DNA from 2 places in the Pseudomonas syringae genome. Region 1 is predicted to be linked to the other one. Evidence: predicted binding sites of a transcription regulator. Region 1 holds the regulator's gene; the other holds the start of a gene.

Region 1 (11,830 bases):
CTGCTTGACCGCGCCACTGGCTATCAGCTCGGCCAACTCTGCAACGTCCAGCAACGCACACATGTGTTCGATCACTGTGCCCGCCAGCCATGGGCGCTGACCGCGCTGCGTGCGCCATTTGATCTCGTTCGGATCAAGACGCAACGAGCGACTGACCTGATGCACCGCCAGCCCCCACTCGTATCCCTGCACCGAGATCACATACTGCAATCCCTGGCGAAAATCATCGCGATAGCGATCCGGCATGATCCAGCGCGCGGTATCCAACACTTTCAGGTTGCCTGCCTGGCTGGGCAGAATCCCGAGAAACCAGTCCGGCTGGCCGAACAGTGGCGTCAGCTCCTGCCCTGCCAACGGGTAAATCGACCCCAGGCACACCAGCGGCACCGCCAGCGTCAAGCCAGCCACATCAAACAGCAGGCATTCGAACGGCTCTGCAGCCCATGCCGGACGTCCATCAATGGTCGGCGGTGGCGTCGGAGTTCGCTGGGTCACCCGCGTGCTCAACTCGGCAACAGGCTCGACCAGATCTACTGTCGGCACCGCCGTTTCAACCTTTAGCTCCGCAACCTGCACCGCTTCGGCGACGATCACCGGAGCGACTTCAATCTCTGGCGCAGGCACCGCAACCGGTGCTGCGACCTTGACGGCTACAGCTACTGCAGCGGGCGCAGCAACTGCAACCGCCAATGGCTTGACCTGCGCCTGCATCCGCGCGTCAAACGCCTGCTCCTCGAGCACGGCGGCCTGAAAATCATCGAGGCTGTCAGAGGCTGTTTCGAGCTCCGCGGTAGCGTCATACAGCAATGCGTCCAGATAGGACTGCAAGGCCAGTTTGGGTCGTGTTGCAACTTCTACAGGGCGGTTCATACCGGGACCCAACAAAAAATGGAGCATGTGCAGCCTGATAGAGTTATCGGCCGCATTGAGGGATCACTTGAGCGAACTGTGCAGAAAGAGTCGGCGCTCATGTCAGGCCACCTGAGCATTGAGCTGCTCGGCGAGCATATGCTTGAGCAATGCCCGGTAAGCAATCACGCCACGGCTCTTGCTGTCGTTCTGCGACGGGGTCAAACCCAGTCGGCTGGCATCACGCAAGCGCGTGTCGACAGGCACATAAGCCTGCCAGACATGCTCGGGAAAGCTGTCACGCAACAATTTCAAGGTGCCCATCGATGCCTGAGTGCGACGGTCGAACAGCGTGGGCACGATGGTGTAAGGCAGCGGCACCTTGCGCGAGCGGTTGATCATGGTCAGGGTGTTGACCATGCGCTCCAGGCCTTTTACGGCGAGAAACTCGGTCTGCACCGGAATCGCCAGTTGCTGGCTTGCGGCCAGGGCATTGACCATCAGCACGCCGAGCAACGGTGGACTGTCGATCAGGGCATAGTCAAAATCCTGCCACAACTGAGCGAGGCTCTTGGCGATCACCAGACCCAGACCGCTCTGTCCAGGCGACTGACGCTCCAGCGTGGCCAGCGCGGTGCTCGACGGGATCAGCGAGATTCGCTGGTCGCTGGTCGGCAGCAGCAACTGGCCGGGCAAGCCTTCGGGCACCACGCCCTTGTGCAAGAACAGATCAAAGGCACTGTGTTCCAGATCATCCGGGTTGTACCCGAAATAACTGGTCATGGAGCCGTGGGGGTCCAGGTCGACAACGACCACGCGCTTGCCCGCATCGGCCAGCAAACCGGCCAGGGCAATGGTCGTGGTGGTCTTTCCGACTCCACCTTTCTGGTTGGCTACTGCCCAGACTCTCATTGAATTTTTTCCTTCCGTACAGCGAAGACCACACCGATACGATTATTGGAGGGCGGGTGACGGAGAATTGACGGCGTTCGCACGTACCGGCGGCTTTGCTGGCACCGGTGCAGTTTGTGTGCCAGCACGCTTCAAAGCGGCATCCGGCTGAGCATTCGCCGTCCCGGCACTGGTCAGGCTGCGGCGCACATCCAGATTTCGCGAGATAACCAACACCACGCGGCGGTTCTTGGCGCGCCCGGCAGCCGTGGTATTCGGAGCAATAGGCTGAAACTCGCCATAGCCGACAGAGGCCAGACGCGCCGGATTGACGCCGTCCATGGCCAGCATGCGCACAATACTGGCAGAGCGCGCCGATGACAGCTCCCAATTGGTCGGGTACTGCGCCGTGTTGATCGGATGGTCGTCAGTGAAACCTTCGACATGGATCGGGTTGTCGAACCGTTTGACGATCCCGGAAACCTTTTCAATGATCGAAAACGCCTTGTCACTGGGCATTGCATCGCCGCTGCCGAACAGCATGCTGGAGTTAAGCTCGATCTCGACCCACAACTCGTTGCCCCGCACCGTCATCTGGTCGGATTTGAGCAAATCCCCGAAAGCATCGCGAACATCCTGGGCAATGGTCTGCAAGGGATCATCGGAGGCTTGGCCGATACCGGCATCAGTCTGCTCGCTGTCCTTGAGCAATGGCTCGGCAGGCTTGACCGAAACGGGGCGCTGCTCGCCGATCGGGATGGGCTTCATGGTCCGTTCCGTGTCGTTGAACACGCCGACCAGTGCCTGAGAAAGGATCTTGTACTTGCCTTCGTTGATCGAGGAAATCGAGTACATCACCACGAAGAAGGCGAAAAGCAGAGTGATGAAATCCGCGTAGGACACCAGCCAGCGTTCGTGATTCTCGTGTTCTTCGGGCTGACGACGGCGAGCCATGTGCGGTTACTCCATGAAGCCTTGCAACTTGAGTTCGATGGAGCGCGGGTTTTCACCCTCGGCGATGGATAAAATGCCTTCGAGAAGCATTTCACGATAGCGCGACTGACGATGGGCAATGGCCTTGAGCTTGTTGGCCACTGGCAGCAGGATCAGGTTGGCAATGGCAACCCCGTAAATGGTCGCGACAAACGCCACCGCGATACCGCTGCCCAGCTGGCTGGGGTCAGCCAGATTGCCCATCACGTGAATCAGCCCCATCACCGCACCGATGATGCCCACGGTCGGCGCGTAGCCGCCCATGCTTTCAAATACTTTGGCGGCCTGGATATCGCGGGTTTCCTGAGTGATGAAATCCACTTCGAGGATGCTCCGAATGGCCGCCGGTTCAGCCCCGTCCACCAGCAGCTGCAGGCCCTTGCGGGCATAGCCGTCGGGCTCCGCGTCGGCCACAGTCTCCAGACCGAGCAGGCCTTCCTTGCGGGCGGTCATGCTCCAGCCAATTACACGGTCAACACCGCCAGGCAGGTCGATACGCGGCGGAAAGATAATCCAGCCAACGATTTTCAGGGCCCGCATGAAGGCGCTCATCGGCGACTGCAACAGCGAGGCACCGAGCGTACCGCCGATCACGATCAATGCAGCCGGGCCGTTGATCAAGGCACCCAGGTGCCCGCCTTCGAGAAAGTTACCACCGATAATGGCGACGAACGCCAGAATCAGGCCGATAAGACTCAGTACATCCATCAGAGACAGGCCTCGACCAGGTGCCGACCGATGTCATCCAGGCTGTAGATCGCGTCGGCGAGATCAGCCTTGACGATCGCCATCGGCATGCCATAGATCACGCAGCTCGCTTCATCCTGCGCCCACACTGTGCTGCCGACCTGTTTGAGCAGGCGTGCGCCTTCCCGGCCGTCTGCGCCCATGCCGGTCAGCACCACAGACAGCACTTTGTCGCCGTAGGATTTGGCGGCTGAGCCGAAAGTGATGTCCACGCATGGCTTGTAGTTGAGGCGCTCGTCGCCCGGCAGAATCTTCACCGTGCCGCGACCGTCGATCATCATCTGCTTGCCGCCGGGTGCCAGCAGCGCCAGACCCGGACGCAGAACATCGCCGTCCTCTGCCTCCTTGACACTGATCTTGCACAGCTTGTCGAGGCGCTCGGCGAAGGCCTTGGTGAACGCCGCAGGCATGTGCTGAATCAGCACCAGCGGTGCCGGAAAATTGGCTGGCAACTGGGTAAGCACCCGTTGCAATGCTACCGGGCCACCCGTCGACGTGCCGATGGCGACCAGCTTGTACGCCTTGCGCTTGGCGGTGCCGGTTGTCGTCGCGTGCGCGGGTGCATGATGAGCGTGACTGTGGGCCGGCGCTGCCGGGGCAGGTGCTGCAGCACGCGGTGGCGCAGTCCGGGCAGGCGTAGAAGATGCAGGCGCGGGAGCACGGCTGGACAGCGGTGGAGCGGCCGCCGCAGGCGATGCACTCGTCGCACCCAGACCGCTCGAACGGCGGTTACTGCGGGAAATGCTGTTGATCTTCTCGCACAGCAGTTGTTTGACTTTCTGCGGGTTGCGCGAGATATCTTCGAAATTCTTGGGCAGGAAATCCACAGCACCGGCGTCCAGCGCATCCAGCGTCACGCGCGCACCTTCGTGCGTCAGCGACGAGAACATCAAGACCGGGGTGGGGATACGCTGCATGATGTGACGAACTGCCGTAATGCCATCCATCATCGGCATTTCGTAGTCCATGGTGATGACGTCAGGCTTGAGCGCCAGCGCCTGCTCAATTGCTTCCTTGCCATTGGTAGCGGTGCCGACAACAACAATGTTGGGGTCCGAAGAAAGAATTTCCGTGACACGGCGGCGGAAGAAACCGGAATCATCCACCACCAGGACCTTGACTGCCATAAACACTCCAATAGGCGTTGCAGGCAGCCAGGCCGCCCGCAACACCGGGTTCAGATACGCCGTGCGGCGTAACGCTTGAGCATGCTGGGTACATCGAGAATCAGCGCAATGCGACCGTCACCGGTAATGGTGGCGCCCGACATGCCCGGCGTACCCTGCAACATCTTGCCCAGCGGTTTGATGACCACTTCTTCCTGACCGACCAGTTGATCGACGACGAAGCCGATGCGCTGGGTGCCAACCGTGAGAATCACGACGTGCCCTTCACGCTGCTCTTCATGAGCGGCCGAACTGACCAGCCAGCGCTTGAGGTAGAACAGCGGCAGAGCCTTGTCCCGTACGATCACCACTTCCTGACCATCGACGACGTTGGTGGTCGACAGGTTCAGGTGGAAGATTTCGTTGACGTTGACCAGCGGGAACGCAAACGCCTGGTTGCCCAGCATCACCATCAGGGTCGGCATGATCGCCAGGGTCAGCGGGACCTTGATGACAATTTTCGAGCCCTGGCCCTTGGTCGAGTAGATGTTGATCGAACCGTTGAGCTGGGAAATCTTGGTTTTCACCACGTCCATGCCCACACCACGACCCGACACATCGGAAATCTCGGTCTTGGTCGAGAAACCCGGCGCGAAGATCAGGTTGTAGCAGTCGGTGTCGCTCAAGCGATCGGCTGCGTCCTTGTCCATCACGCCACGCTTGACCGCAATGGAGCGCAATACGTTAGGGTCCATGCCCTTGCCGTCATCGGAAATCGACAGCAGGATATGGTCGCCTTCCTGTTCGGCCGAGAGAATCACGCGGCCACCGCGGGACTTGCCCGTGGCTTCGCGCTCTTCCGGCGTTTCGATACCGTGATCGACCGCGTTGCGCACCAAGTGGACCAGCGGGTCGGCAAGCGCCTCTACGAGGTTCTTGTCGAGGTCGGTTTCTTCGCCGACCAGTTCCAGGTTGATCTCTTTCTTGAGCTGGCGAGCCAGGTCGCGAACCAGACGCGGGAAGCGGCCGAATACTTTCTTGATCGGCTGCATGCGGGTCTTCATCACCGCAGTCTGCAGATCTGCCGTCACCACATCCAGGTTGGAAACCGCCTTGGACATGGCTTCGTCGGCGCTGTTGAGGCCCAGACGAACCAGACGGTTACGCACCAGTACCAGTTCGCCCACCATGTTCATGATTTCGTCCAGGCGGGCGGTATCAACGCGAACAGTGGTTTCAGCTTCGGTCGCGACCGGCTTCTCGCTCGGAGGCGCCGCAGCGCGCGCCGGGGCCGGAGCTGGAGCCGCTTTGGCCGGCTCGGCCTTCGCCGCAGGTGCAGGTGCCGGAGCTGCCGCAGGCGCAGGCGCCTTGGCAACCACCGCCTGAGGTTCGAACTTGCCCTTGCCATGCAACTCGTCGAGCAGGCTTTCAAATTCGTGATCGGTAATTTCATCCGACGCAGCGGCTTTCGAGGCCGCAGGAGCCTTGGCAACCGCAGCCACCGGGGCAGCGGCAACCGTAGTGGCTACTGCGGCGTCGAACGAACCCTTGCCATGCAACTGATCGAGCAGCGCCTCGAATTCGTCGTCAGTGATTTCATCACCGGCAGATGCAACCTTGTTGCTCTGCGCAGCAGGTGCCGGGGCGGCGACAACATCGGCTGCAAACTTGCCCTTGCCATGCAACTGATCGAGCAGGGATTCAAATTCCTGATCGGTGATCTCGTCGCCGGACGCTGCACTGGCAGCCGGTGCTGGCGCAGCCGCCGGAGCGGCCGATACCGGATTGCTGCCATGCAGCGAATCCAGCAGTTGTTCGAATTCATCATCAGTGATTTCATCACCGCCTGCGGCCTGCGCTGCCGCCGGGGCAGGAGCCTCGGCAACGGGCTCAGGTTCCGCAGCTACCACCGCATCAGCGGACTGCGGCTCGGCCAGACGCGCCAGCGCTGCCAGCAATTCCGGTGTGGCGGGCGTGACATCAGTCCGTTCACGTACTTGACCAAACATGCTGTTGACGGCGTCCAGAGCTTCCAGGACCACATCCATCAGTTCGGAATCAACGCGTCGTTCGCCCTTGCGCAGGATGTCGAACACGTTTTCGGCGATATGGCAGCACTCCACCAGCTCATGGAGCTGGAGGAAGCCGGCGCCCCCTTTTACAGTGTGAAAACCGCGAAAAATTGCATTGAGCAGATCAGCATCATCCGGTCGGCTTTCCAGCTCGACCAATTGCTCTGACAACTGCTCCAGAATTTCGCCGGCCTCTACCAGAAAATCCTGAAGGATTTCTTCATCGGCGCCGAAGCTCATGGGGTGCTCCCTAAAATTAACCGTCAACAGATCTTAGAAGCCGAGGCTCGATAGCAGATCGTCTACATCATCCTGTCCGGATACGACGTCTTCACGTTTATCGGCATGAATCTGCGGACCTTCACCCTTGGCGAGATGTTTTTTAGGATCTTTTTCAGCAAGGATGGATTCTTCGTCATGTTCGATGCCTGCGAAGCGATCGACATGGCTGGCCATGAGCACCAGTTTGAGCAAATTGCCTTCTACTTCAGTGACCAGTTGCGTGACACGCTTGATGACCTGACCGGTGAGGTCCTGGTAATCCTGGGCAAGCAGAATGTCGTTGAGGTGTGCGGAGACCTCATGGGTTTCCTTCTCGGTACGCGTCAGAAAACCATCGACCCGCTTGGCGAGTTCGCGAAATTCTTCGGCACCGATTTCGCGGCGCATGAAACGCCCCCAGTCTTCGCTCAACGCCTTGGCGTCGGTACTCAGACCGTTCATGAGCGGCGTGCTTTCCTCGACCAGATCCATTGTGCGGTTGGCCGCATTCTCGGTCAGCCGGACGACGTACGACAGACGCTCGGTGGCATCAGTGATCTGCGACACCTCCTCGGCCTGAGGCATATGCGGATCGATCTGGAAGTTGACGATTGCACTGTGCAGCTCGCGCGTCAGCTTGCCCACTTCCTGATAAAGGCCGCGGTCACGTGTCTGGTTGAGCTCATGGATCAGCTGCACAGCCTCGCCGAAACGACCTTTTTCAAGGCTGGTGACAAGTTCTTGCGCGTGTCTTTTTAAGGTCGACTCAAAGTCGGCCATCGAATCAGTGTTATCCATAGCGCCCTCACGGCATGCATCAGCTATTGACGCGGTCAAAGATCTTTTCGATCTTCTCTTTCAGCGCTTGAGCCGTGAATGGCTTGACTACATAACCGTTCACCCCTGCCTGCGCAGCTTCGATGATCTGCTCACGCTTGGCCTCGGCAGTGACCATCAGCACCGGAAGATTCTTCAGGCGCTCATCCGCACGAACCTGACGCAACAGGTCGATGCCGGACATGCCAGGCATGTTCCAGTCCGTCACCAGAAAGTCAAAGGCACCGCTCTGCAGCATCGGCAATGCGGTCAGACCATCATCGGCTTCCGACGTGTTGGTAAACCCCAGATCACGCAACAGGTTCTTGATGATCCGCCGCATCGTTGAGAAGTCATCAACGATGAGGATTTTCATGTTCTTGTCCAATTCGACCTCCAAGCAGTCTTTAACGCGTTCAGCACCTGAACACGCTGTTCAATCAATACTGGCACAGCACACTCCCAGCTATACGAAACGAAGACGGGCTTGGCACAACGACAGTCAAGACTGCGACTAAAGCCCATCGAGACGCTGCCCGACAGGCCCCTGCCTCGTCTATCCTGTTACCACGTAACGCTTTGCACAGCCGGCATGCAGACAACGCGCGACAAACGTCGCGCCCTGCCGTCAACGCGCTCGCCACTCCCCCAAACGCCCTCGCAAACGAGCTGCGCACTGGCTGTGTAACTGACTGACTCGCGATTCGCTGACCCCTAGAACCTCTCCGATTTCCTTCAGGTTCAGCTCTTCGTCATAGTACAGCGCCAACACCAGACGCTCACGCTCCGGCAAATTGGCAATTGCATCGGCCAACGCGGCCTGGAAGCGCTCGTCTTCCAGATCGCGCGACGGCTCGAGCGAACCGCTCGCGCCGTCCTCGTGCAGCCCTTCATGATCGCCGTCCTGTAACAGGTCGTCGAAACTGAAGAGGCGGCTGCCCAAGGTATCATTCAAAATCCCGTAATAATCATCAAGACTCAACTGGAGTTCGGCCGCAACCTCGTGATCTTTAGCGTCACGTCCGGTTTTAGCTTCAATTGCGCGAATTGCGTCACTGACCATGCGGGTATTGCGGTGTACCGAGCGAGGCGCCCAGTCACCCTTGCGCACTTCGTCGAGCATGGCTCCACGGATGCGAATACCGGCATAGGTTTCGAAACTCGCACCCTTGGTGGAATCGTATTTGGTGGAGACTTCAAGCAGACCGATCATGCCGGCCTGAATCAGATCCTCGACCTGCACACTGGCCGGCAAACGCGCCAGCAAATGGTAGGCAATACGCTTGACCAGCGGTGCATACCGCTCGATCAGCTCATATTGTGAGTTACGAGAAGTCTTGCTGTACATCTGATAGCCGCTCGCAGTCATTGCACAGGCCCCGCGCTGGTCTGGTGGACGAGTCTCTCGACGAAGAACTCGAGATGACCCCGCGGGTTGGCTGGCAACGGCCAGGTATCAACCTTCTGAGCAATGGCCTTGAACGCCAGTGCACATTTGGAACGCGGGAATGCTTCGTAGACGGCACGCTGTTTCTGCACGGCCTTGCGCACGCATTCGTCGTACGGCACGGCGCCCACATACTGCAGGGCAACATCAAGAAAACGGTCTGTTACTTTGGTCAGTTTGGCGAACAGGTTGCGCCCTTCCTGCGGGCTCTGGGCCATGTTGGCCAGTACCCGGAAGCGGTTCATGCCGTAGTCGCGATTGAGCAGCTTGATCAGGGCGTAGGCATCGGTGATCGACGTGGGCTCGTCGCATACCACCAACAGTACTTCCTGAGCAGCGCGCACGAAGCTCACCACTGATTCACCGATACCGGCAGCCGTGTCGATCACCAGCACATCAAGATTGTCGCCAATCTCGCTGAACGCCTGGATCAAGCCGGCATGCTGGGCGGGAGACAGATGCACCATGCTCTGCGTGCCGGAAGCAGCAGGCACGATACGAACGCCACCCGGCCCCTGCAACAGAACGTCGCGCAACTCGCAGCGACCCTCGATCACATCGGCGAGCGTCCGTTTGGGTGTCAGCCCAAGCAGAACGTCGACATTGGCCAGGCCAAGATCGGCATCCAGCAGCATGACGCGCCGGCCAAGCTCGGCGAGGGCCAGCGAGAGGTTCACTGACACGTTAGTCTTACCGACGCCACCTTTGCCGCCGGTCACCGCGATCACCTGTACGGGATGCATGCTGCCCATGTTATTTCTTTACCTTGACTTGCGTAGACCGAAACCACACCGAGAACCGCACATTCACAAATGAACAATGCCTGGCAGACCGTTGATGCAGGGACATTCCAAAAATATCCATCACTTAACCCACTCTCTTGCCAGGGGTGTGATAGAGGTCAGCAAACATATCAGCCATCGCTTCCTCGCTCGGCTCATCCTGCATCTGCACGCTCACGGCACGACTGACCAACTGGTGACGCCGTGGAATGTGCAGATCATCAGGAATACGTGGGCCGTCCGTGAGGTAGGCCACTGGTAATTCGTGACTGATCGCCAGGCTCAGGACTTCGCCGAGGCTGGCTGTTTCATCGAGCTTGGTCAGAATGCATCCCGCCAGGCCACAACGTTTGTAACTGTGATAAGCCGCCGTCAGCACCTGCTTCTGGCTGGTCGTTGCCAGCACCAGATAGTTACGCGACTTGATGCCACGGCCTGCCAGACTTTCCAGCTGCATGCGCAGCGCCGGATCGCTGGCTTGCAGCCCGGCGGTGTCAATCAGCACTACACGTTTGCGCAACAGTGGCTCCAGTGCCTGAACCAGGGACTGACCGGGATCGACATGGGTGACCGGCACGTTGAGGATGCGGCCCAGTGTCTTGAGCTGCTCCTGAGCGCCGATACGGAAACTGTCCATGCTGACCAGCGCAATGTTCTGCGGGCCGTACTTCAAGACATAACGTGCCGCGAGCTTGGCCAGTGTGGTGGTCTTGCCCATGCCGGCAGGGCCGACCATGGCAATCACGCCACCCTCTTCCAGCGGCTCGACCTCAGGGACGGCAATCATGCGTGCCAGGTGGGCCAGCAACATGCGCCAGGCCTGACGGGGCTCATCGATGTCCGGAATCATCGACAGCAGATCGCGCGACAGCGGGCCGGACAGACCGACGCGTTGCAGGCGGCGCCACAGGTTGGCCTGCTGCGGGCGGCTGCCCTGCAACTGATTCCAGGCCAGGGAGCCGAGCTGGACTTCCAGCAGCTCACGCAGACCATTCAATTCGGAACGCATCGAGTCGAAAGCGCGCTGGCCGGCGGCAGGCTCTGCAGCAGGGGCAGGCGCATAGGCAAACGGGCGTGGCGGCTCTTCGAGTGTCGGTTCGATGTGCGTGTCGACAGCGCTGCCGGTTTTACCGGAAAACAGCTGAAGGTTGACCGACGTGTCACTGTCACTGCGATTGTTCAATTCAGCCTGAGCGGAGACGATGCGCGACTGAGTCTTGCGCAGCTCGTCTTCCAGCTCCATGTTCGGCACGCGCGGGGCCAGGGCAGACAGCTTGTAATCCAGAGCAGCAGTCAGCTCTACGCCACCGGCTATGCGCCGGTTACCGATGATGGCAGCTTCAGCGCCCAGCTCATCACGAACCAGCTTCATGGCTTGACGCATATCGGCGGCGAAAAATCGCTTAACTTGCATGACTCACTACCTCAGCCGTTCGGCCCGACAGTCGCTACGATGGTTACTTGCTTGTTGTCCGGTATTTCCTGATACGCCAGAACATGCATGTTCGGTACAGCCAAACGTCCAAATCGTGACAGCATCGCCCGGACAGGACCTGCTACCAGAAGAATCACCGGCAACCCTTGCATCTCTTGACGCTGGGCGGCTTCGATCAACGAACGCTGGAGCTTTTCAGCCATGCTTGGCTCAAGCAGAACGCCTTCTTCCTGACCCTGACCGGCCTTCTGTAGACTATTGAGCAATATCTGTTCCAACCTTGGCTCCAGAGTGATAACAGGCAGCTCCGGCTCAACGCCTACAATGCTTTGGACGATTGCGCGACTCAGACCGACGCGCACGGCCGCGACCAAAGCGGCGGTATCTTGACTCTTTCCAGCGTTGTTAGCGATGGACTCTGCGATGCTGCG
Region 2 (11,830 bases), 2.4 Mb from region 1:
AATCTGGTCCTTGAATTTCTGCAGCTGCGGGTTTTCCTCGACCTTGTTCTGCAGTTCCTGCAACAGCATCTCCAGACGCTCCTGCTCGACCGCCTCAGCCTTGGCCTCCGACGTCTCCGCCTCGATAGGCACGGTATCCGGCGACGGCGTGGTCTTGACCTCGGGGTTGAGGGTCTGGTTGGGCGACATTTCCGGCGAACCACCCAGGTCGATCACGTACGGCGAACCACTGTCCGAAAAGCCCACAGGGTCCTTGAAGTACCCTGCAACGGCCAGCAACTGCTCAGGGGTAGCGGACGACATCAGCCACAGCACCAGGAAGAACGCCATCATGGCTGTCGCGAAGTCAGCGAAAGCGATTTTCCAGGCGCCACCGTGGTGTCCGCCACCGAAGCGCTTGACGCGCTTGATGATTATCGGCTGATTATTTTCCATGACTTAGCGACCGCGAACCGCTTGTTCCAGCTCACTGAAGCTGGGGCGATGCAGCGGATACAGAACCTTGCGGCCGAATTCGACAGCCAGCGAAGGCGGCATGCCCGAGGCAGAAGCCACCAGTGACGCCTTGATGCTTTCGTAAACGTTCATTTCTTCCTTGGCGTCGTGCGCAAGGCTGGTGGCCAGCGGCCCGAAGAAACCGTAAGCCGCGAGAATACCGAAGAACGTACCGACCAGCGCCGCACCTACGTGCATACCGATCGCAGCCTTGTCGCCCGAACCCAGCGACGCCATGGTCACCACGATACCCAGTACCGCCGCCACGATACCGAAGCCTGGCATACCGTCGGCGATACCGGTAATGGCGTGGGATGGGTGCTCGAGATCTTCTTTCATGCTCAGCAGCTCCATGTCGAACAGCCCTTCCAGCTCATGGGGAGCCATGTTGCCGGACGACATGATGCGCAGGTAGTCACAGATGTACGCCGTCATGCGCTCATCTTTCAGCACACCCGGGTATTTGGCGAAGATCGGGCTGGAAGCAGCGTCTTCGATATCCCCTTCAATCGCCATCATGCCCTCACGGCGGCTCTTGTTGAGGATTTCGTAGACCAGCCCCAGCACTTCGAGGTAATAGGCATGCGTGAAGCGCGTACCGAACATCTTCAGCGACTTCTTGAACACGTGCATGAACATGTAGCCAGGGTTGGCCTGGAGGAACGCGCCCAGTGCAGCACCGCCGATAATCAAGACCTCGTAGGGCTGGAACAGCGCCATGATCTTGCCATGGGACAGAACATATCCGCCGAGGACGCTCGCGATGACGACAATGATGCCGATGATTTTAGCCATAGGAGAAAATACTTTACTGAGTCGGGTTCAGGGACAGTGCGGAAGTTCTTGAATCTCTTCTTCTCCTTATCGGCCCATCTGGGCCAGACTATAGCCGGTTCTTGTGAAAAACCGTTTTGCCCTGTCAATCAAAGGGTGAAAATGGCCGGGCCGCCCTGCACACTGGCAGTCCTCCAGCCCAGATAATCAGTCGCACAGGCCACCGAATGCCGACAGAAAGCGCACCACATCACCTGGCTCCAAAAACGCTTGATGCCTGGGTCAAACAACTCGACGGTATCGCGTTGCCGGTTCCTGCCGTCAATCATGCTCACGTTCGTTCAGCGCTCAATGACAGCCGCCGTTCGCTGCGTGAAATCGCCGAAATGATGCAGGAAAGTCCTGCACTGGTGCTGAGTGTGATGCGCGAAGCCAACCATCACACCCACGGGATGACCGAGCAGGCCGAAAGCCTAGAAATCGCCATCAATCGCTTGGGGCTGGCGCGCACTGAAACCCTGCTGGGTCGCCTGCCAGCCAAACCACCCGCAGAAATCCCCGCCGCCTATCGCCAGCTGATCCTGGTCAGCCAGCACGCCACTCAACAGGCCAACGGGCTTTTTGCCAGCCGGCTTGCGCGGCTCTGGCAGGATATTCATCTGGGCAGCCTGCTGTTCCTCGCGCCGCTCTGGCCCATGGCGCTGGCCTATCCAAAATTGCTGGAAGAGCTGGAAGTAAGGGTTATCCACAAGGGACACTCCAGCGACGCGGTGGAAAAAGAGCTATTTGGCGTCAACCTGCTGGACTTGTGCCTGGCGCTGGCCGAGTTCTGGCGTCTGCCGGTCTGGGTGACCCGCGGCTACAAGCTGCTGATCAATGAACGACGCGAGCTGGCCAAGACGCTGCGCATCGCCCGTGAAAGCCGCAGCCCGCTGGAACAGCAACAGCTGATGGACGCTGACCCCAACCTGCGCCGCTGGCTGAATCAGCCCGCCAATACCGTGTTGCTGGGCAACGGCCTGGCGCTGGCGGCACAACAGGCCTGGAACAGCCCGCACTGCCTGCGCTGGGAGCGACTGACCAGCCTTTATCTGCAACAACCGCTGAGCGAAGTGCAACAACAGGCGCACCAGAACGCGGCCAGCAGCGCGCGCATTCATGCGGAAAACGATCTGTGGCACCCGGCCGAATCGCTGATCTGGCCGTGGGATGCGCGTCGCGTCCGGCGCGATAACGAACCCACACCACCGCCATCGGCCGACGCCCTGCAATTATGGCGCAAGCAGTGCGCCGAGCTGTTGCAGGAGCCGAGCCCGTTCATCAACGCCATGCACCTGACCACCTCGGCTCGTGATGCGTTCATGGCGTGCGGCATGCAACGGGTCATGCTGCTGATGCTCGACAAGACCTCATCGGTGCTACGGGTCAATCAGCTTGCCGGTCTGCCCCAGGACGCCGCCACCTTGCAGCTGTTCGTCAAGGAAAGCACCGTGCTGCAACGCCTGCTGACCCAGCCGACCCAGCTGCGTATGACGCCGGCCAACAACGCACAGTTTTCGGCTTTGCTGCCCGCGCCGCTCAAGACACTGTTCAGCGGCCAGAACTGGCTGATTCGCTCGCTGAGCAATAACGGCAAGGTCATGCTGCTGGTCGTCGCGGACCAGGGTGGCGGTGTCTTGTCGGAAATTTCCGTTCAGGCATTCGGAAAAACCGCGCAATGTATTGAACGGGCACTTGGTATCTTTAGTCATCGCAAAGCGTGAGGCCTGGCGTACAATTCGCCTCTTTCTTTCCCCCGGAGGCTGCAAATGTCCGAATTCACTGGCTTGTCGCTGGTCATCGAACCCAACGATCTGCTTCAGCGCCTTGACGCTCCTGAACTGATCCTCGTGGATCTGACCAGCAGCGCTCGCTACGAAGCCGGGCATATTCGCGGCGCCCGCTTTGTCGATCCGAAACGCACGCAACTGGGCACACCCCCTGCGCCCGGCCTGCTGCCGGAGCATGCCGGGCTTGAGCAGTTGTTCGGCGAGCTGGGGCACAACCCCGATGCGGTCTACGTGGTCTACGATGACGAAGGCGGCGGCTGGGCCGGGCGCTTCATCTGGCTGCTGGATGTCATTGGCCATACGCGCTACCACTATCTGGACGGCGGCGTGCTGGCCTGGGAAGCCGAATCGTTGCCGCTGAGCACCGAGGTGCCGCCGGTTGCGGGCGGCCCGGTAACGCTGACGCTGCACGACGAACCGACCGCCACCCGTGAATACCTGCAAAGCCGCCTGGGCGCAGCCGACCTGGCGATCTGGGACGCGCGCGGCCCGACCGAGTACTCAGGCGAAAAAGTGGTTGCAGCCAAAGGCGGGCACATCCCCGGTGCCGTCAACTTCGAATGGACCGAGGGCATGGACAAGGCGCGCAACCTGCGCATTCGTCAGGACATGCCAGAAATTCTGCGCGACCTGGGCATCACTCCCGACAAGGAAGTGATCACCCATTGCCAGACCCACCACCGCTCTGGCTTCACCTATCTGGTGGCGAAAGCGCTGGGTTATCCAAGGGTCAAGGCGTACGCCGGCTCGTGGGGCGAATGGGGCAATCATCCGGAAACCCCGGTGGAAGGACCCGCAGCGGTTTCAGCGCCCGTCGAGCCCGTCGAACCGGCCCGGCCCGTTCCGCCAGTCGAAGCTGCCGACCCCGTTCGCGCTACCGAGCCAGGCCGGACCTCTCAAAAATCTTCAGGAACCTCTTCAGGACCCTCAATGAAAGACCGTCTGTTTATTCTCAGTCAGTACCTGTTGCCGCACCACTTGCTGTCCCGACTGGCTGGCTGTGTCGCCGAGTGCCGCGTGCGCTGGTTCAAGAACGCATTTACCGCCTGGTTCGCCCGCCGCTATCAGGTGGACATGTCGCAGGCGCTGGTCGAAGACCTGACCTCCTACGAGCACTTCAACGCCTTTTTCACCCGCGCCCTGAAACCCGACGCGCGTCCGCTGGACACCACCCCCGGCGCGATTCTGTCGCCCGCCGACGGGGCAGTCAGTCAACTGGGCCCGATCGAGCATGGCCGGATCTTCCAGGCCAAGGGTCATAGCTTCAGCGTCCTTGAATTGCTGGGCGGCGACCCGAAGCTTTCTGCGCCGTTCATGGGCGGCGAGTTCGCCACGGTCTACCTGTCGCCGAAAGATTACCACCGCGTGCACATGCCGCTCGCCGGTACGCTGCGTGAAATGGTCTACGTGCCGGGTCGCATCTTTTCGGTCAACCAGACCACCGCTGAAAACGTACCGGAGCTGTTCGCCCGTAACGAACGCGTGGTTTGCCTGTTCGATACCGAGCGCGGGCCAATGGCCGTAGTGCTGGTGGGTGCAATGATCGTGGCGTCGGTCGAAACAGTCTGGGCCGGGCTGGTCACGCCGCCCAAGCGTGAACTGAAGACTTTCCGTTACGACGAAGCGGCACGTGCGCCGATCCATCTGGAGAAAGGCGCAGAGATGGGTCGCTTCAAGCTGGGCTCTACCGCCATCGTGCTGTTCGGGCCGAACCAGGTGCAATGGGTCGAGCAACTGAAGGCTGGCTCCAGCGTGCAGATGGGGCAGGCGTTGGCGGTTCCGAAACACGCCTGATAGCCGATAGCTGCCTGAAGCTGAAAATACATGGGTCCTGCCTGAACGGCAGCACCCATGCGGCGTCAAACCGGAGCGAAGCTGGCATAAAGCCACACTTACTGCGCGGTTTCACCGATGCTGGTAGAGTCACTCATTTGACGTTGTAGGATACTTCGCACGTTCATGGCGTATGCTGGACACATCTCTGTAGGACGATGGTGTCAGCCACCCAATTAATGCCGTCGCCCGTTCCAGTGAGTCGTTGGAGTCTGCCTTTCACATGAGTAATTTTAGCCTCCCTCTGTTGTTGCGTGCCCCCACGCCAACGCAGTCGAGCCTGACGTTCTGTGAAGCCACTCCACGCGACCTGAAACGCTGGATCTCCAGACTGCCCAAGGCAAATCTCGGGGAAATGGCGCGCCAGCTGTATCAAGGCCTGACCGAACTGAACCAGTTGGTCACCCCCAGCGACAACCGTTTGCAACTGCTTGAACTGCTACGCCCCGAGGTGTATTTCGTCTGCAAGCACCTTGAGCGTCACTTTCTCAACCAGGCCATCGTGCTCGACGAGCGGCCGCGCAAGGTTGCCAATCTTTGCCAGGCCCTGCAAAACCACTTGGCGACTGGCTACAAGCAGATCATTCAGCAGGTCGCAGCGCGTTACAGCAAGGATCAGAGCGGCCTGCTCGGCACCGCACTGCAACGCGCGCTGCATGGCCTCAACGGGCCGCTGATTCGCGCCAACCAGCTCTATTGCCCGGTGCAGGAAGGGCTCTGGCTCGAGATTCACCAGCTCTATCAGATCGCCCGTCATTACGGGCTGCATTACGCAATGATCGACGAGCCTCTGGCGCACCACACCAAAGCCCTGAGCGTCGAACAAACCTATGTGATTGCCCTGCTGATGGGCTGCTCGCGCTGCAATCAGATGCGCCAATTGAATATCGGCAAGCTGGCCGACGCGCTCGAAGCCTGGAGCCCGCTGGTCAAGCTGCAATCGCCTGCTGAAGAAAGCAGCCTGTTTGCGCTGGACGCCACTGCTGACAAGCCGCCGTTGTACAGCACGCTGTTCACTGATGAGAAGATGCACGGACTGCTCGGCATCAATACCGCTGCGCTGGCGGAAGCAATCAATCAGTATCTGGCCCTGCCGGATGATCAACGCTCACCGTCCAGGCTGCTGATACCGACCGGCATCAATACCGACTTGCTGCAACATCTGGCAGCGGCCTGGGGCGATGTGGCCGAACGCGTCTTCCAGCGCACCGCCGGGCAAGGCACGCTGAAACTGTGCATCGGCATGAGCGCTCTGCATTATTACGTTGCCGGTCAGAAATCGTTCAGCCAGCTGCTACAGTTGCAGAACGCGACCAGTGTGGCGAGTTTTTCGCTCAAGATGGCCAACGACTCCGAGGATGATCCCTGGTCTTCGGCCTTCGACACACAGCGCGGCAATACCTCATCGGTCCTGCTGCCGTATGAAGAGATCGAATACCCGAAAATCGACGGCGACACTGACTCGCTTTCCAACGGTCAGCACACATTCCCGACGTTTGACCTGAACATCGTCAACCACAGCCCCGGTGGTTATTGCCTGGCGTGGCAGAAGGATGTGCCACAACAATTGCAGGCGGGCGAACTGGTGGGTATTCAGGACGATGCCGGCCAGGGCTGGAGCGTGGCCATTGTGCGCTGGGTTCGCCAGGTACGCAGCGGCGGTACGCAGATGGGCATCGAATTGATCGCGCCTTTTGCCCAGCCATGCGGCATGCAGTTGATCCGAGAGCAACAGAACAGCCAGTACTTGCGTACCTTGATGCTGCCGGAAGTACGCGCCATGGACAAACCGCCGACCGTGCTCGCGCCGCGCCTGCCGTTTCAGGAAGGCAGCAAGGTGATGATCAACGTCAGTGGCGAGGAACGCCGGGCCTCACTGAACAACCGGCGCATCAGCAGCGCCAGTTACAACCAGTTCGAGTATCAGATGTACGACGCACCGAAAGCGGCCGAGACCGAAAAAGTGCAGCCGGGGCAGGAGTTCGATTCCTTGTGGGGCTCGCTGTAGCCGCCGCAATCCATTGGCGAATCACGACGACGTACCACGCCAGACTCAGTGCTGCGCCTCACGGTCGCGGAAACCCAGCAAATACAGCACACCGTCCAGCCCCAACGTCGAAATCGCCTGTCTGGCAGATTGCTTGACCAGCGGCTTGGCGCGGAATGCCACGCCCAGCCCGGCAATTGCCAGCATCGGCAGATCATTGGCCCCGTCGCCGACCGCGATGGTCTGCTCAAGGCTCAGGCCTTCCTTGTGCGCAAGTTCGCGCAGCAGGTCGGCTTTACGCTGAGCATTGACGATGGGCTCGACGGCAACGCCGGTCACCTTGCCGTCGACCACTTCCAGCTCGTTGGCGAATACATAGTCGATGCCCAGTTTCGCTTGCAGCTGTTTGGCAAAGTAGGTGAAGCCACCCGACAGAATCGCGGTCTTGTAGCCCAGGCGCTTGAGTTCGGCGAACAGTGTTTCAGCGCCTTCGGTAAGCCTTAGCGAGGCACCGATTTCATCCAGCACGCTGACGTCCAGCCCCTTGAGCAGCGCCAGACGCTCCTTGAAGCTTGCGCTGAAATCCAGCTCGCCGCGCATCGCCCGCTCGGTGATCTCGGAAACCTGCTCGCCGACGCCTGCGGCCTTGGCCAGTTCGTCGATCACTTCCGCTTCGATCAGGGTCGAGTCCATATCGAACACTGCCAGGCGGCGGTTGCGACGGAACAGTGAATCCTGCTGAAAAGCGATATCGACGTTCAGATCCTGCGCCACGGCAAGAAACTCGGCCTGCATGGCTTTAGGGTCGGCAGGCTCGCCGCGCACGGTGAACTCGATGCAGCCCTTGCCTTTGTCGACCGGCGTATCGAGTGGCATGCGCCCGGAAAGACGGTCGATCTGATCGATGTTCAGCCCGTATTTCGCGGTAATGGCGCTGACGCACTGCAATTGCTCGGCAGTGACTTTGCGGGTCAGCAACGTCACGATATGCCGCGCCTTGCCCTGGCCGTCGACCCACAGCTGATAATCTTCTTCGGACACCGCCGTGAAGCGCACCTGCTGATCCAGCTTGTAGGCCGTGAACAGAATATCCTTGAGCACAGACGAGCCTTCGACGGTATCCGGAATTTCAACCAGGATGCCGAACGACAGGGTGTCGTGGATCACCGCCTGACCAATATCGAGAATGTTCACGCCACCCTGGGCGAGGACGCCGGTGATGGCTGCGGTGAGACCGGGACGGTCGACACCAGTGATGTTAATCAGGACGATTTCGCGCAAGGCGCACCCCCGCAGTGAAAAAAAACGCATTCTAACCACATTCAGTGACCATCGGGCACAGGCAGCGCTTTGCCGCTACTGGGTCGCTCGTTATACTGCGCGACAACTTCACCGAAAGAGCCGTGCTCTGTGAACCGGCCCACGCCCGTTAAAACCGATAATTTCTTCCTGCTCATCTTTCGTGCCCTGCGTCATCGCCGGATACCGATCGCTTTGCGCATTGCCAGCCATAACGTGATCCTGGTCGCCTTGGCGCTGGTGATCTACGCCGGTGTCATGGGGCTGCAGTTCAAGCAGGCCATGCATGAACAGGCTGATGCGCTGGGGCAGGCCCTGACGACCCAGACCGCCACCTCGGCCACCGAGCTGTTGGTGTCCAACGACATCCTCAGTCTCAACGTGCTTCTGGGCAATCTGGTCAAGAACCCGCTGGTGGCGCACGCCGCTATCTATAGCGTGGACAACCGTATTCTTGCGGAAGCCGGCCAGCGCCCGAAAAACGGGATTCTGGGTGAGGCGCAGGGGCTGTATGAAATCAAGATAACCTTCCAGGACACGATGGCGGGTCATCTGCGCATCAGCCTCGACATGTCGCAGTTCCAGCAGCCGATGACCATCAGCCTGCAAAGCATGGGCATTCTGGCCGGTATCCTGCTGGCACTCGCGCTGGCCCTGAGCCTGCGCCTGGGGCGGCATATCTCTACGCCGCTGATGCAGATGCGCATCTGGCTGCGCAACATCGACCCGTACACCCCGGCCACTGACCGTCAGGATGAGATCGGCGACCTTGCCCGTCAGTTGCGCACCTCGTTCGCGCCACCCGAGCCAGAGCCGCTGCCCGAGCCTGAAGCCGAATACGACGAACAGGATGATGACCCGTATCTGGAGCCGGAAGAAAAGCCTGCGCCAACGGTTTCGGTACGCACACCCGCCGCCAGCGAGCCGAAGCCTCGCCTGCCAGCGCCGCCCGTGCAGCGTCGCATCGTTGCCGAAGAAGATGAAGAAGACGAGGAAGATCCGTTCGCGGACCTGCGTGACACGTCAAGCAGCACACCGGCCGCGCGCCCCGCTGCCGCTTCTGCTGCTGTTCAGAGCGAGCCCCACGACAGCGCCGTGCTGGCCGTACAGCTTGGCGCGCAGGACCAGTTGCGCCGCCTGCCGCGTGCCCGTCTGACCGAACTGCTGCAACGTTATCGCGACTGCCTCGATCAGGCGGCTTCCCTGTACGAAGGCGAGCTGCACACCCTGAATGACGGCAGCACCCTGATGCTGTTCCACAGCCACGAAAGCGGCGAAGACTACCTGACCAATGCGATTTGCTGCGGCGAGCTGCTGCGGGCACTGAGTCATGCCTTGCAGATTGAAGTCGCAGACAGCGGCATCACCTTGCAACTGCAACTGGGCCTGACGCTGGGTGAAAACCTGAGCGATCTGAGTCAGATCGATCTGCTGCTGACCGAGACCGCTCAGGATGCATTGGCACTGTCACAGCACAGTCGCAACCTGCTGCTGGTAGAGCGGCGCATCAACGATGATCCGCTGATCCGCCAACGCGCGCGCATCCGCCCCATCGCCAGCCCCGAAGGCGCCTGCTGCGTGGAACGCCTGATGGAGCCCTACCCGTCAATGCTCGAACGGCAGCTGTCGCGCATGCATGAGACCAACAAGGTCTGATAGACCAGGCTTCTCGTGCCCATGCTCTGCGTCAGATCCTGAATGCGCGTTGCACCGCAGACCTGTGACGCGGAGCGTCACCCACGGCATTCCCACGCTGGAGCGTGAGGAACGATAGGTGTCCGAAAGAATACCTATAGTGCCCATGCTCCGCGCTCAGCGTTATACACAGTCCGCTTTTGATTCTGGCCATAGGCCGTAGGAGCGAACTTGTTCGCGAAAACGGTATTCCAACACCAGAAAATGCATTGAATATACCCCCCTCTTCGCGGACAAGTCCGCTCCTACGCCCTGCGGGCAGAAGCCTGATAAGGCACGTACTCAGGGTTCATCAACAAGGTCTGATGGACAAAGCTTCTCGTGCCCGCGCTCAGCGTTATACACAAGTCCGCTTTTGATTCTGGCCATAGGCCGTAGGAGCGAACTTGTTTGCGAAGACGGTATTTCAACACCGGAAAATGCATTGAATATACCGCCCTCTTCGCGGACAAGTCCGCTCCTACGCCCTGCGGGCAGAAGCCTGATAAGGCACGTATTCCGGGTTCATCAACAAGGTCTGATGGACCAGGCTTCTCGTGCCCATGCTCCGCGCCAGACCCTGAATGCGCGTTGCACCGCAGACCTCTGACCCGGAACATCACGAAGGCCATTCTTAAAGAGGGCCATTCGCCCAGCCAACAAAAAGCCCGCATCGCTGCGGGCTTTTTGTTGTGGCAGATCCTGATGGCAGACCTAGAAGCGGAACACTTCAAGATCGGTCCGTATAGGGGACGCCAGCGGCATTCTTGGCTTGTCGGGCTCTTTGGCCTTCGCGACCGGGGCTTTCTTCGGCTCATCCAGTGGCTGCCAGGCAATCGGTTTGATTGCCGTGCTGACCTGATCGACCAGGCGCTGCAAGAGCATACCTTGCGCCTTGACCTGATCGGCCGAGCTACCGGAATGGACCTGTTCAAGGTGCACCAGCCGGCTATCGCGCACATGGCCCTTGCGGTCCAGAAGGCGCCATTGCGCATCCAGAACGGCAGGCTGTCTGGCGCCGGAGTCCAGTCGTGTGATCGACAATACAACCTGAACATCCGGGGTGAAATTGGCAACCGCAGGCGCCATCACGACGCGCTGGCTGTCCAGTTTCCAGGCCAGTTGCCGCAACAGCAACTGGTCGATATCCGACGACAGATTGCCCGCCCAGCGCCCGTCGGGCGATACGGTCAAGGTGCCATCGGGCTGGCGTTGCAGAAGGGTTTCGCGTTGCAGATAGTCGGCCACCGAAACAGGACCCAGCAATACTGCCAGACCGCTACTCTGTTTCGGCTGACCCGGCTCACCGCTATCGAGCTGATAAAGCGCGGTCGGCTGGCGCGAACTGCAACCAGCCAGACCCAGAACGCCAGTCATCAGCAAGATCAGGGGAAAACGTAAAAAATTCATCATCCCATCCAAGTGGCCGTCCAGAGACTGGCCACGGTATAAGTGCTTTCAAGACCCATGCAGGCACAGAGCCACGCATGCACCCCAAGACCTCATATCATCCGTGAATATGCATCGTGACTCCAGCGATTATGCATCGTACTTCATGGCAAAACGAAGAACACTGGTGCCAGATCAACGTTTTCAGCTATTTTCCACCAATAACGCGTCGACGCGCTGGAAGCCCCTTGGCAGCTTATTACCCCGTCTGCCCCGCTCACCCTTGTAATGTTCGAGATCCTCAGGTTTGAGCGAAAGCGTTCGTTTGCCCGCCTGAAGCACAAGCGTAGCGCCCTGCGCGATAACAGCCAGATCAGTTACATATTCTTCGCGACTGGCAACCCGCTCGCCCGGAATACCAATGATCTTGTTGCCCTTGCCTTTGCCCAATTGCGGCAGATCGCTTATCTTGAAGACCAGCAGGCGACCTTCGGTGGTCACCGCCGCCAGCCAGTTCTGCTCACGGTCAGGCACGGAGCGCGGCAGAATC

Evidence for each region. Region 1 encodes FliA, which starts transcription of late flagellar genes. Its sites were predicted from a motif close to CTAAAGTTTNNNNNNNNNNNGCCGNTAA; they were not measured.
Region 2: a site for FliA is predicted at 1,357-1,384, ahead of motA (flagellar motor stator protein MotA). Genes of this name have one in related genera too.

What each region holds. Positions count from the first base shown of each region.
Region 1 covers NZ_CP066265.1:1,683,081-1,694,910, reverse strand. The annotation lists gene I9H07_RS07715 (CheW domain-containing protein) at 1-897, opposite strand, end outside; gene I9H07_RS07710 (ParA family protein) at 973-1,761, opposite strand; gene motD (flagellar motor protein MotD) at 1,804-2,694, opposite strand; gene I9H07_RS07700 (flagellar motor protein) at 2,701-3,441, opposite strand; gene I9H07_RS07695 (protein-glutamate methylesterase/protein-glutamine glutaminase) at 3,441-4,607, opposite strand; gene I9H07_RS07690 (chemotaxis protein CheA) at 4,658-6,898, opposite strand; gene I9H07_RS07685 (protein phosphatase CheZ) at 6,932-7,717, opposite strand; gene I9H07_RS07680 (chemotaxis response regulator CheY) at 7,737-8,111, opposite strand; gene fliA (RNA polymerase sigma factor FliA) at 8,364-9,104, opposite strand; gene fleN (flagellar synthesis regulator FleN) at 9,101-9,934, opposite strand; gene flhF (flagellar biosynthesis protein FlhF) at 10,050-11,378, opposite strand; gene flhA (flagellar biosynthesis protein FlhA) at 11,390-11,830, opposite strand, start outside.
Region 2 covers NZ_CP066265.1:4,816,874-4,828,703, forward strand. The annotation lists gene motB (flagellar motor protein MotB) at 1-435, opposite strand, end outside; gene motA (flagellar motor stator protein MotA) at 439-1,290, opposite strand; gene I9H07_RS21475 (HDOD domain-containing protein) at 1,497-3,032, shown strand; partial or broken gene I9H07_RS21480 (rhodanese-like domain-containing protein) at 3,078-3,887, shown strand; gene asd (archaetidylserine decarboxylase) at 4,029-4,892, shown strand; gene I9H07_RS21490 (molecular chaperone) at 5,155-6,939, shown strand; gene serB (phosphoserine phosphatase SerB) at 6,985-8,199, opposite strand; gene I9H07_RS21500 (HAMP domain-containing protein) at 8,329-9,873, shown strand; gene I9H07_RS21505 (PqiC family protein) at 10,606-11,301, opposite strand; gene parC (DNA topoisomerase IV subunit A) at 11,485-11,830, opposite strand, start outside.